Regions from separate parts of the Streptomyces sp. NPDC021224 genome, predicted to be linked through region 2. Evidence: riboswitches for the same ligand, from Rfam matches in the RefSeq annotation. Region 2 holds a riboswitch; the other holds the start of a gene.
What was found. A riboswitch is a leader RNA that binds a small molecule or an ion and turns the genes downstream of it on or off. The one in region 2 is predicted to bind cobalamin.
Positions count from the first base shown of each region.

Region 1: linked by a shared signal. The riboswitch ahead of ACH4PY_RS30555 (CbtB-domain containing protein) and the one ahead of metE (5-methyltetrahydropteroyltriglutamate--homocysteine S-methyltransferase) in region 2 are both predicted to bind cobalamin.

Region 1 covers NZ_JBIRPW010000017.1:43,753-48,850, forward strand. Annotated here, with positions in the region: gene ACH4PY_RS30535 (cobalt-precorrin-6A reductase) at 1-497, opposite strand, end outside; gene cobF (precorrin-6A synthase (deacetylating)) at 500-1,285, opposite strand; gene ACH4PY_RS30545 (hypothetical protein) at 1,282-2,085, opposite strand; gene ACH4PY_RS30550 (CbtA family protein) at 2,082-2,942, opposite strand; gene ACH4PY_RS30555 (CbtB-domain containing protein) at 3,006-3,221, opposite strand; cobalamin riboswitch at 3,257-3,398, opposite strand; gene ACH4PY_RS30560 (HoxN/HupN/NixA family nickel/cobalt transporter) at 3,610-4,680, shown strand; gene ACH4PY_RS30565 (putative protein N(5)-glutamine methyltransferase) at 4,742-5,098, opposite strand, start outside.
Region 2 covers NZ_JBIRPW010000016.1:133,476-138,573, reverse strand. Annotated here, with positions in the region: gene ACH4PY_RS30065 (MmcQ/YjbR family DNA-binding protein) at 1-309, shown strand, start outside; gene ACH4PY_RS30060 (alpha/beta fold hydrolase) at 481-1,308, shown strand; gene ACH4PY_RS30055 (NAD(P)/FAD-dependent oxidoreductase) at 1,383-2,630, shown strand; gene ACH4PY_RS30050 (hypothetical protein) at 2,641-3,054, opposite strand; cobalamin riboswitch at 3,145-3,366, shown strand; gene metE (5-methyltetrahydropteroyltriglutamate--homocysteine S-methyltransferase) at 3,535-5,098, shown strand, end outside.

The DNA.
Region 1 (5,098 bases), on a different contig from region 2:
TCGCAGCGGGCGGGCAGCGGCGGGGGCGGGGTCGTGACCGTACGGGCCAGGAAGTGCAGCGGCAGTGCGGCGAAGGCGGCCAGCTCACCGGCGCCGGTGGTGAGGAAGGGGCGCCGCCCGAGCGTGGGCAGCAGCGCCGCGGCCTCGGCGGTGTCCGCCGCCCAGTGCCACCGGTCCCCCGGCCGGGCCGCCCATCCGGGCCTGCGCAGCGCCAGCAGCGGTACGCCCGCGGTGCGGGCCGCGCGGGCGGCGTGGGCGCTGATCCGGGCGGCGAACGGGTGGGTGGCGTCGACGACGGCGCCGGTGCGGTGCTCGCGCAGCCAGCGGGCCAGGCCGTCGGCGCCGCCGAAGCCGCCGGACCTGACCTGCCCGGCGGGCAGGTGCGGGTGCGGGGTGCGCCCGGCGAGCGAGCTGGTGACCTCCAGCCGCGGGTCGGCGGCCAGCAGTCCGGCCAGCTCCCGGGCTTCCCCTGTGCCGCCCAGGACGAGGACCCGCAGCATCAGCGGGGCGCGGCCTGCGGGCGCGGCCTGCGCAGCAGGTAGGTGTCCATGATCCAGCCCTTGCGGGTGCGGGCCTCGGTGCGGGCGGCGGTGATGCGCTCGGCCAGCGCCGCGTCGAGGGGGCCGGACAGCAGGATCTCGTCGGGGGTGCCGAGGTAGGCGCCCCAGTAGATGTGCAGGCCCTGGCCGGTGAGCGCGGTGAAGGCGTGCCGGGCGTCGAGCATCACCACCACGTCGTCGGCGCCGGGCGGCAGGCCGTGGTCGGCGAGGCGGCGGCCGGTGGTGATGTGGACGGGGCCGCCGACCTGGTTGAGGGTCACGCGGTGCCGGGCGGTGAGGGCGGCGACGCTGCTGACGCCGGGCACGACCGTCCACTCGAAGGCGGGGCCGCCGTCACCGCGGAGGTCGTCGAGGATCGCCAGGGTGCTGTCGTAGAGGGCCGGGTCGCCCCACACCAGGAAGGCGCCGGTGCCGCCGTCGGGCAGTTCCTCGGCGATCATCCGGCGGTAGAGGGCGGCGCGGCGGGCGCGCCAGTCGTCGACGGCGGGGGCGTAGCCGGGGGTGGGCGCGGTGCGGTCGCGGTCGGGGTCGCGGGCGGTGACGACGCGGTGCGGGCCGGTCGCGTGCCGCCGCAGGATCAGCTCGCGCAGGGCCGCCAGGTCGGCCTTCTCCTCGCCCTTGTCGAGCAGGAAGAAGACGTCGGTGCGGCCGATGGCGTCGACGGCCTGGAGGGTGAGCTGGGCGGGGTCTCCCGCGCCGATGCCGATGACGTGCACGTGTCTCATGGGCGGGTGTCCGTGGTGGGGTGCAGGGCGCAGTCGCCGCACAGGGCGCCGCGGCGGTCGGGGGCGGCGCGGTAGATCAGGCAGCAGCTGCGGCGGCGGAAGGCCCCCGCGGGCGTGCGGGCGCGCTGGGCACGCAGCGGAGCGCGGTCCAGCAGCGCGGTGGCGAACCGCGCGGTGGCGGCGGCCAGGTCGGGCCGGGCGCCGGCGATCATGGCCGCGGCGCCGTTGACGGCGGACGCGGTGTTGCCCAGCAGGATGTGCCGGGAGACGCCGAGCGGGGCGTGCAGCGCGGCGAGTTCGGCGAGCGGGCCGTCGTGCAGCCGGGCGGCGAAGGCGTCGGCGAGCGGCGCGGGCGGCAGGGCGGGGCCGCGCAGCGCAGCGGCGGGCAGCGACAGGGGCGCGGGGCCGCCGAGGACGGGCTGCCAGCGGACGGCGGCGAGCCGGTGGTCCAGGAGCACGCCGTGCAGGACGGCGGCGGCCAGGGCGGGTGACACCAGGCGGGCGGCGAGGCCGAGGTGGGCGACGGACGCGCCGACGCGGGCCTCGACGGCGTCGGGCGGCCGCCCGCTCGCGGCGGCCAGCCACGCCCGGACGGCCTCGGCCCGGGCGGCGACGGCGGGCCCGTCGAGGGCCTGCCACACCGGTTCGCCGGACCCGGCGCCGACCGCCGGGCCGGGCGCCGCGCGGTCCGGGTCCGCCGCCGGGTCCGGGTGTGTCGTGAACGCGAAGAAGGGCCCGAGCGCGGTGATCTCGTCGATCACCGCGCCCTGGTCCCCCGTTCCCGGTACGTGCGCTGTCATGCGGGGGACGGCGCCGTCCCGCGGGCGGGCGCGGCTGCCGTCGCGGGGCGCAGGACGCGTTCGGCGAGCGGTGCGAAGACCAGGCCGAGCGCGGACCACAGCAGGAGTTGCGCGCCCACGGAGTAGAAGCGGAAGGCGAACAGCACGTCGGCGGGGAAGCCGGGGAAGACGATGTCGCCCTTGGGGTCGGTGAGCGGCTGGGGTGTCTCGGTGGCGTGGTCGCCGTAGTGCTCCTTGTTCCAGCCCAGGTGTCCGAGCGAGGGCAGGAGCAGCATGACCGCGCCGATGGCGACGACGAACGCGGCACCGGCCAGCAGTGTGGCGTTCCAGTTGCCGAAGCGCGCCTGGAGCCGGCGGCCCAGCCAGACGGCGCCGACGAGGAAGGCGACCGAGCACACCACCATGATCAGGTAGAGGCCGCTGCGGGCCCTGATCGTCTCCTCGTGGCCGATGGCCGGCGGGTTGGCCGGGTACTTGAGGAACGGCACCAGGTACATGCCGAGGAAGCCGCCGCCCGCGACGAGCAGGGCGAGGTTGCGGGCGCGCAGCCCGCCGACCCGGCCGAGGCAGACGGTGTAGGCGACGGCGAGGAGCGCGCCCATGGCCATGCCGAAGACGACCATGCCGACGCCGATGCCGACGTCCGCCTGGACGGTGCGGCTGAACAGGTCGGAGCCCGCGGCCTCGGGGGCGATCCCGGCGGCCTTGTCGAGGGCGGTCTGCGCGGCGTCGCGGCCGCTCTCGTAGTCGATGGCCTTGCTGATGTACGGCTCGGCGAAGATGCGGGCGAAGACGAAGGCGAGCAGCCCGGCGACTGCGCCGGCGAGGACGCCGCGCAGCACGAGTTTCTTTTCCATGTCGAGTTGTCCGTTGTGAAGGGGGACAGGGGACGCGGGGGCTTGCGGGCGGGCCCGCTGCCGTCAGTGGCAGGGGAAGCCGAGGAAGTGCCGGGCGTCGTGGACGAACTCGTGGATGTGCATGTCCTTGCCGAACACGGAGACGGCGCCCTGGTCGACGCCGATGAAGTAGTAGGCGAGCAGTGCGAGGACGGTGGCGCCGACGAGCCAGACCGCAGCCTTGGTGACCGGCAGGACGACCGGTGTGGCGGCGGGGCGGGCGGGGGAAATGCTGCTCAAGATGAGCCCTCCTTCGGGGATCGTGCGTCCCTGGTCTGCTGGGCGTCGTGATGAGCGGGTATCTGACTTCCCGTCTCGCCCGAAGGCGGCGGGATCACAGTGGCGCGACCGTGCCGGAGTCTCACCGGCTTCCCCATGTCATCACTTACCCGGTGAGCGTAGGGCTCCGTTCTGTCATGCGTCAATCAGGGCGAACCGGCGATCACCAGGGGTTCCGCCGATGTGATCAAGCTCTCCGGGGGCCGGGCGGCCTATTGCACATCGTTCGCAACTAGTACGCTGATGCGGTTAGCGACACACCGGCCGCTCCCCGGAGGACGAAGGAATGAGCAGCACCACCGAGGCCCCGGCACCTGCCGGATCGCGCCTGCGACGGATGAGGAGCTCGATGACCCGGGCGGAGTGGACCCGGCTCGGCGGCATGGCGGCGTTCATCGTCGCGCTCCATGTGATCGGCTGGTTCACCCTGGTGGCGATCGTGGCGCCGGAGCACTACAGCGTCGGCACCAAGTCCTTCGGCATCGGCATCGGCGTGACCGCGTACACCCTCGGCATGCGGCACGCCTTCGACGCCGACCACATCGCGGCGATCGACAACACCACCCGCAAGCTCATGCACGAGGGCAAGCGCCCGCTGTCGGTGGGCTTCTGGTTCTCGCTGGGCCACTCCAGCATCGTCTTCGGACTGGCCGTACTGCTGTCGCTGGGCATCAAGTCGCTCTCCGACCCGGTCCAGAACGACGACTCGCAGCTGCACACCGTCACCGGCTGGATCGGCACGACCGTGTCCGGCACCTTCCTCTACGCCATCGCGATCATCAACCTGCTGATCCTGGCCGGGATCTGGAAGGTCTTCCGGCAGATGCGCGGCGGGCACTTCGACGAGGCGGCGCTCGAAGAGCACCTGAACAACCGCGGGTTCATGAACCGGCTGCTCGGCCGGGTGATGAAGTCGATCACCAAGCCCTGGCAGATGTACCCGCTGGGGCTGCTTTTCGGCCTGGGCTTCGACACCGCGACCGAGATCGCCCTGCTGGTGCTGGCCGGGTCCGGCGCCGCCTCGGGCCTGCCGTGGTACGCGATCCTGTGCCTGCCGGTGCTCTTCGCGGCGGGCATGTGCCTGCTGGACACGATCGACGGCTCGTTCATGAACTTCGCCTACGAGTGGGCCTTCTCCAAGCCGGTCCGCAAGGTCTACTACAACCTCACCATCACCGGCCTGTCGGTCGCGGTGGCCCTCATCATCGGCACCGTGGAACTGCTGGGCCTGGTCAGCGACAAGGCCGGTCTGCACGGCGCCTTCTGGGACTGGATCGGCGGCCTGGACCTCAACATCGTCGGCTACGTGATCGTCGGGCTCTTCTTCGCCACCTGGGCGGTCGCGGTGGCGGTGTGGAAGTTCGGCAACATCGAGGAGAAGTGGTCCTCGGGGCTGCGCACCGCCGAGCAGCCGGACTGACCCGCACACCGTCACGGCGAAGGCCCGTACCCCCTCGCGCGGGGGTACGGGCCTTCGCCGTCTAGGACGCGGGGCGGGTGCCGACGAGGACCGTCGCGCCGAGGTCGTCGTCGGTGACGGTACGGGCCGACAGGCCGCCGCCGGTGAGGACGCAGGCGGCCGCGGCTGCCTGCCGCTCGCCCGCCTCGACCAGGACGGAGCCGCCGGGGGCGAGCCATCGCGCGGCCTCCGCGGCGACCCGGCGCAGCACGTCCAGGCCGTCGGGCCCGCCGTCGAGGGCGAGCCGGGCCTCGTGGTCGCGGGCCTCGGACGGCAGCAGGGCGACCGCGCCGGTGGGCACGTAGGGCACGTTGGCGGCCAGCACGTCGACCGTGCCGCGCAGCGCCGCGGGCAGCGCCGCGAACAGGTCGCCGCGGTG
Region 2 (5,098 bases):
GAGACCTCGGTCTTCAAGGTCGGCGACAAGATCTTCGCGATCACCGCCCTCGACACCGAGCCGCTGAGCGTGAGTCTGAAGTGCGATCCGGAGGTGGCGCTGCAACTGCGCGCGGCCCACGCGGAGATCACCGGCGGCTGGCATCTGAACAAGCGTCACTGGAACACGGTGCGCCTGGACGGGGCGCTGCCCGACGGCCTGGTCCGCGAGATGATCGAGGACTCCTACGACCTGATCGTGTCCAAGCTCCCCCGCTCCCAGCAGCTGCGGCTGGACTGGCCCGGGGTGCGCGGGCCCGGCGGGCGCTGAAGGGGTGCCCGCCGGACCCTGTCCACCGCTCGCGTTGCGGGAGCGGCGGACAGGCGGAGCATGGGAAGGGCGGCGACCGGCGGCGAGGAGGGGCGGGGCGCGCCCGGCCCGCGAGGCGCCCGTGACGCACGCGGCGCGCGGGGGTACGTGAGCAAGCGAGAGGACGTCTTCATGCCCTACGTGACGACACGTGACGGGGTCGAGATCTTCTACAAGGACTGGGGCAAGGGCCGGCCCGTCGTCTTCATCCACGGCTGGCCGCTGAGCGGCGACGCGTGGCAGGACCAGCTCAAGGCGGTGGCCGACGCGGGCTTCCGCGGCATCGCCCACGACCGGCGCGGCCACGGGCGCTCCACCCCGGTGTTCGACGGCTACGACTTCGACACCTTCGCGGACGACCTGGACGACCTGATCACCTCCCTGGACCTGCGCGACGTCACGCTCGTGGCACACTCCATGGGCGGTGGCGAGCTGGCCCGCTACATCGGGCGGCACGGCACCGGGCGGGTCCGCTCCGCGGTCCTGCTCTCGGCCATCCCGCCGCTGATGCTCCAGGGGCCCGACAACCCCGAGGGCGTGCCGCAGAAGGTCTTCGACGAGATCAAGGCCGGCATCATCGAGGAGCGCTCGCAGTTCTGGAAGGACACCTCGGAGGGGTTCTTCAGCGCGAACCGCGAGGGCAACAAGGTCACCCAGGGCAACCGCGACGCCTTCTGGCTGATGGCGATGGACGAGACGATCGAGGGCGGTGTGGCCTGCGTCGACGCCTTCGCGTCGACCGACTTCCACGCGGACCTCGCGAAGTTCGACGTCCCGACGCTCGTCGTGCACGGCGACGACGACCAGGTCGTGCCCTTCGCGGCGACCGGCGCCAAGACGGCGAAGCTCGTCAAGGACGCCGAGCTGAAGGTCTACGAGGGCGGCTCGCACGGCATCGCCCTGGTGCCCGGCGACAAGGAGCGCTTCAACAAGGACCTGCTGGAGTTCCTGGCGAAGTGACCCCTCCCGTCCCCCGGCGCCGCGGTCCGCCCGCGCCGCCGGGGGACGGCCCGGTCCGGCGGACGGAGAGCGCGGTGACGGCGAAGGCAGCGGTGGACGTGGTGGTGGTCGGCGCCGGGCTCGCGGGGCTGGCGTGCGCGCAGGACCTGGTGGCCGCGGGGCTGCGGGTGCGGGTGCTGGAGGCGTCGGACGGCGTCGGCGGCCGGATGCGCACCGACGTGCGGGACGGCTTCCGCCTCGACCGCGGCTTCCAGGTGGTCAACCCGTCCTACCCGCAGCTGCGCCGTCGGCTGCGGGTGGGCGAGCTGGACCCGCGGCCGTTCGGCCCCGGCTTCCTGGTGCACACCCCGCGCGGCACGCTGCGCTTCGCCGATCCGACCCGCGCCCCGCGGCAGGCCGCCGACCTGCTGCCGGGCCGGCTCGGCTCGCTGCGGGACGTGTCCGCGCTGGTGATGCTGTGCGCGCGCGATCTGCTCACCCCGCCGCGGATGCTCCGGCGGGCGCCGGACCGTACGACCAGGACCGCGCTCGCCGACGCCGCGATCGGCGAGGAGATGGTGGAACGTCTGCTGCGGCCGTTCCTGTCGGGCGTGTTCCTGGAGGACGACCTTGAGACCTCCAGCCGCTACTTCCACCTGGTGTGGCGCTCGATGATGCGCGGGAGGCTGTGCCTGCCCGCGCGCGGCGTCGCCGCCGTGCCCGAGCAGCTCGCCGCGGACCTGCCCGACGGCACGGTGGAGCTGGGCGTCCCGGTGGAGCGGCTGACCGGTACGGGGGTGCTGACCGCCTACGGCAGCGAGCAGTCGGCCCGCACGGTGGTCGTCGCGACCGGGCCGGGGGCCGCGGCGGAGCTGCTGCCGGGACTCGCCGTGCCGCCGGTGCGCGCGGTCACCACGTACTACCACGCCGTCCCGCGGCCGCCGCTGGCCGAACCCACGCTGGTCGTGGACAGTGCGCGGCGGGTGCTCAACACGGTGGTGATCAGCGAGGTCGCGCCGTCGTACGCGCCGCGCGGGCGGGCGCTGGTGGCCACCTCGGTGCTGGGCGCGGACGCCCCCGAGGAGCGGGAGGCGCGGGTGCGCGGCGTGCTTGCCGAGCTGTACGGGACGGACACCGGCGGCTGGGAGCCGGTGGCCGTCTACCCGGTGCCGGAGGCGCTGCCGGCGATGCCGCCGCCCTGGCCGCTCTCCCGGAGCACGCGCCACTCCCCCGGTGTGCACGTCTGCGGCGACCACCGCGCCACCGGCTCCGTGCAGGGCGCCCTCGCCTCCGGTGCCCGTGCCGCCCGCGAGATCCTCGCCGACCGCGCGGCCGGTGGGTAGCGGCGTCCGGTCACCGGCGCCGACGGCCGTACCGGGTGTGGTGCCGCTCGTGGAAGGCGCGGGTGAGCAGGGCGTGGATGTGGTGGCCCAGTTCGTCGGGCCCGGTCAGCGGGTGCGGAAAGGGCAGCCGGGCGGTGATCCGTACCTGGGCGCGGACCCGGTCGCGTACCGGAACGGGCGCGAGGTCCGTCCACTCCAGCACCGCGGGGATGCCGACCGCCGGGCCGCGGGAGGCCTCGGCGGCGGCGCCGCTGTCCACGGGGACGGTCAGCAGCAGGGTCCCGCCGTCGAGGTCGGCGTCCACCCCGGTCAGGAAGTCCTCGTGCGCGCCGTTGGCCGTGACGGCGGCGGAGCCCGCGGCCGTCAGGATGCTGCGTACGCGCTCCGCGGCGGAGGGCTCGCACCGGTCGGCGGTCCTGGTCACACGTCCTCCTCGTTATTTAGGTAAGCCTAACCTTAATATGACATCGCTCCGGGTTGTGGACAACGGCAGCCGGAAGTTGTCCGGCGTTCTAGGCTGGGAGGTGCAACTGGTTCGCCCTGCCCGCCAGGCAGGCGCGTCGCAAGAGGGAACCCGGTGGGAATCCGGGACTGCCCCGCAGCGGTGAGTGGGAACGACCGCCGTCATACGCACTGGGTCCGGGCCGCGGACCTGGGAAGCGACGGCCAGTAGGACAACTGCCTCCCGGCAGAGTGCCCGCGAGTCCGAAGACCTGCCCGTTGCCCGTACGCGACCGATCGCGTACGGACATCCCGGTGACCTCGAGGGCGGGTCGGCGACAGACAAACGGCGGGCGGACGTACCCCTTTCGGGGGGAACTCCGGGACCGCCCGGCTGCGCCACCCTTCACGCCCCCGTCCCGTCGCCGGGATCTCAGGGATCCATCTCGTGAAGGAGATCTCCGTGACAACCAAGCCCGCAGCCGCGGCAGCACGGGCCACCGTGTACGGCTACCCCCGCCAGGGTGCCGACCGGGAACTGAAGAAGGCCGTCGAGGGCTACTGGAAGGGCCGCGTCAGCGCCGAGACGCTCGGCGGTACCGCGGCGGAACTGCGCCGGGCGAACTGGCGGCAGCTGTCCGAGGCCGGCGTCGACGAGGTGCCCACCGGCGACTTCTCGCTCTACGACCACGTCCTCGACACCAGCGTCATGGTCGGCGCGATCCCCGCGCGGCACCGCTCCGCGGTCGACGCCGACCCGCTCGACGGCTACTTCGCCATGGCCCGCGGCACGCAGGACGTCGCGCCGCTGGAGATGACGAAGTGGTTCGACACGAACTACCACTACCTGGTGCCCGAACTCGGGCCCGACACCGTCTTCACCGCCGACCCGGCCAAGCAGCTCGCCGAGTTCGGCGAGGCGCTGGCCCTGGGCCTGACCCCGCGGCCGGTGCTCGTCGGCCCCGTCACCTACCTGCTGCTGGCCAAGCCGGCGCCCGGCGCGCCCGCGGACTTCGAGCCGCTGAGCCTGCTGGACCGGCTGCTGCCCGTCTACGCCACCGTGCTCGCCGACCTGCGCGCGGCGGGCGCCGCATGGGTCCAGCTCGACGAGCCCGCCCTCGTCCAGGACCGGGACGCCGCCGAACTGGACGCCGCCGCCCGCGCCTACCGCGCGCTGGGCTCCCTCACCGACCGCCCCCAGCTGCTGGTCGCCTCCTACTTCGACCGGCTCGGCGACGCCCTGCCGGTGCTGGCCGAGGCCCCCGTCGAGGGCCTGGCCCTGGACTTCACCGGCCCGGCAGCCACCAACCTGGACGGCCTCGCGGCCGTCGGCGGCCTGCCCGGCAAGCGCCTGGTCGCGGGCGTCGTGGACGGCCGCAACATCTGGACCTGCGACCTGCGCAAGGCGCTCGCCACCCTCGGCACCCTGCTGGGCCTGGCCGACCGGGTCGACGTGGCCGCGTCCTGCTCGCTGCTGCACGTGCCGCTCGACGCCGCCGCCGAGGCCGACCTCGACCCGCGGGTGCTGCCCTGGCTCGCCTTCGCCCGGCAGAAGACCGCCGAGATCGCCACCCTCGCCGCGGGCCTGTCGCACGGCACGGACGCCGTCGCCGCCGAACTGGCCGCCAACCGCGCCGCGCTCGACTCGCGCGCGCGGTCCCCGCTCACCCGCGACCCGGCCGTCCGGGCGCGGGCCGCGGCCGTCACCGAGGCCGACACCCGGCGGACCCAGCCGTACGACGAGCGCACCGCCGCCCAGCGGGCCCGGCTGCGGCTGCCGCTGCTGCCCACCACGACCATCGGCTCCTTCCCGCAGACCGGCGACCTGCGCGCCGCCCGCGCCGACCTGCGCGGCAAGCGGATCGACACCGCCGGGTACGAGGAGCGGATGCGCGACGCGGTCCGCGAGGTCATCACCTTCCAGGAGAAGACCGGCCTGGACGTCCTGGTGCACGGCGAGCCCGAGCGCAACGACATGGTGCAGTACTTCGCCGAGCAGCTCACCGGCTACCTGGCCACCCGGCACG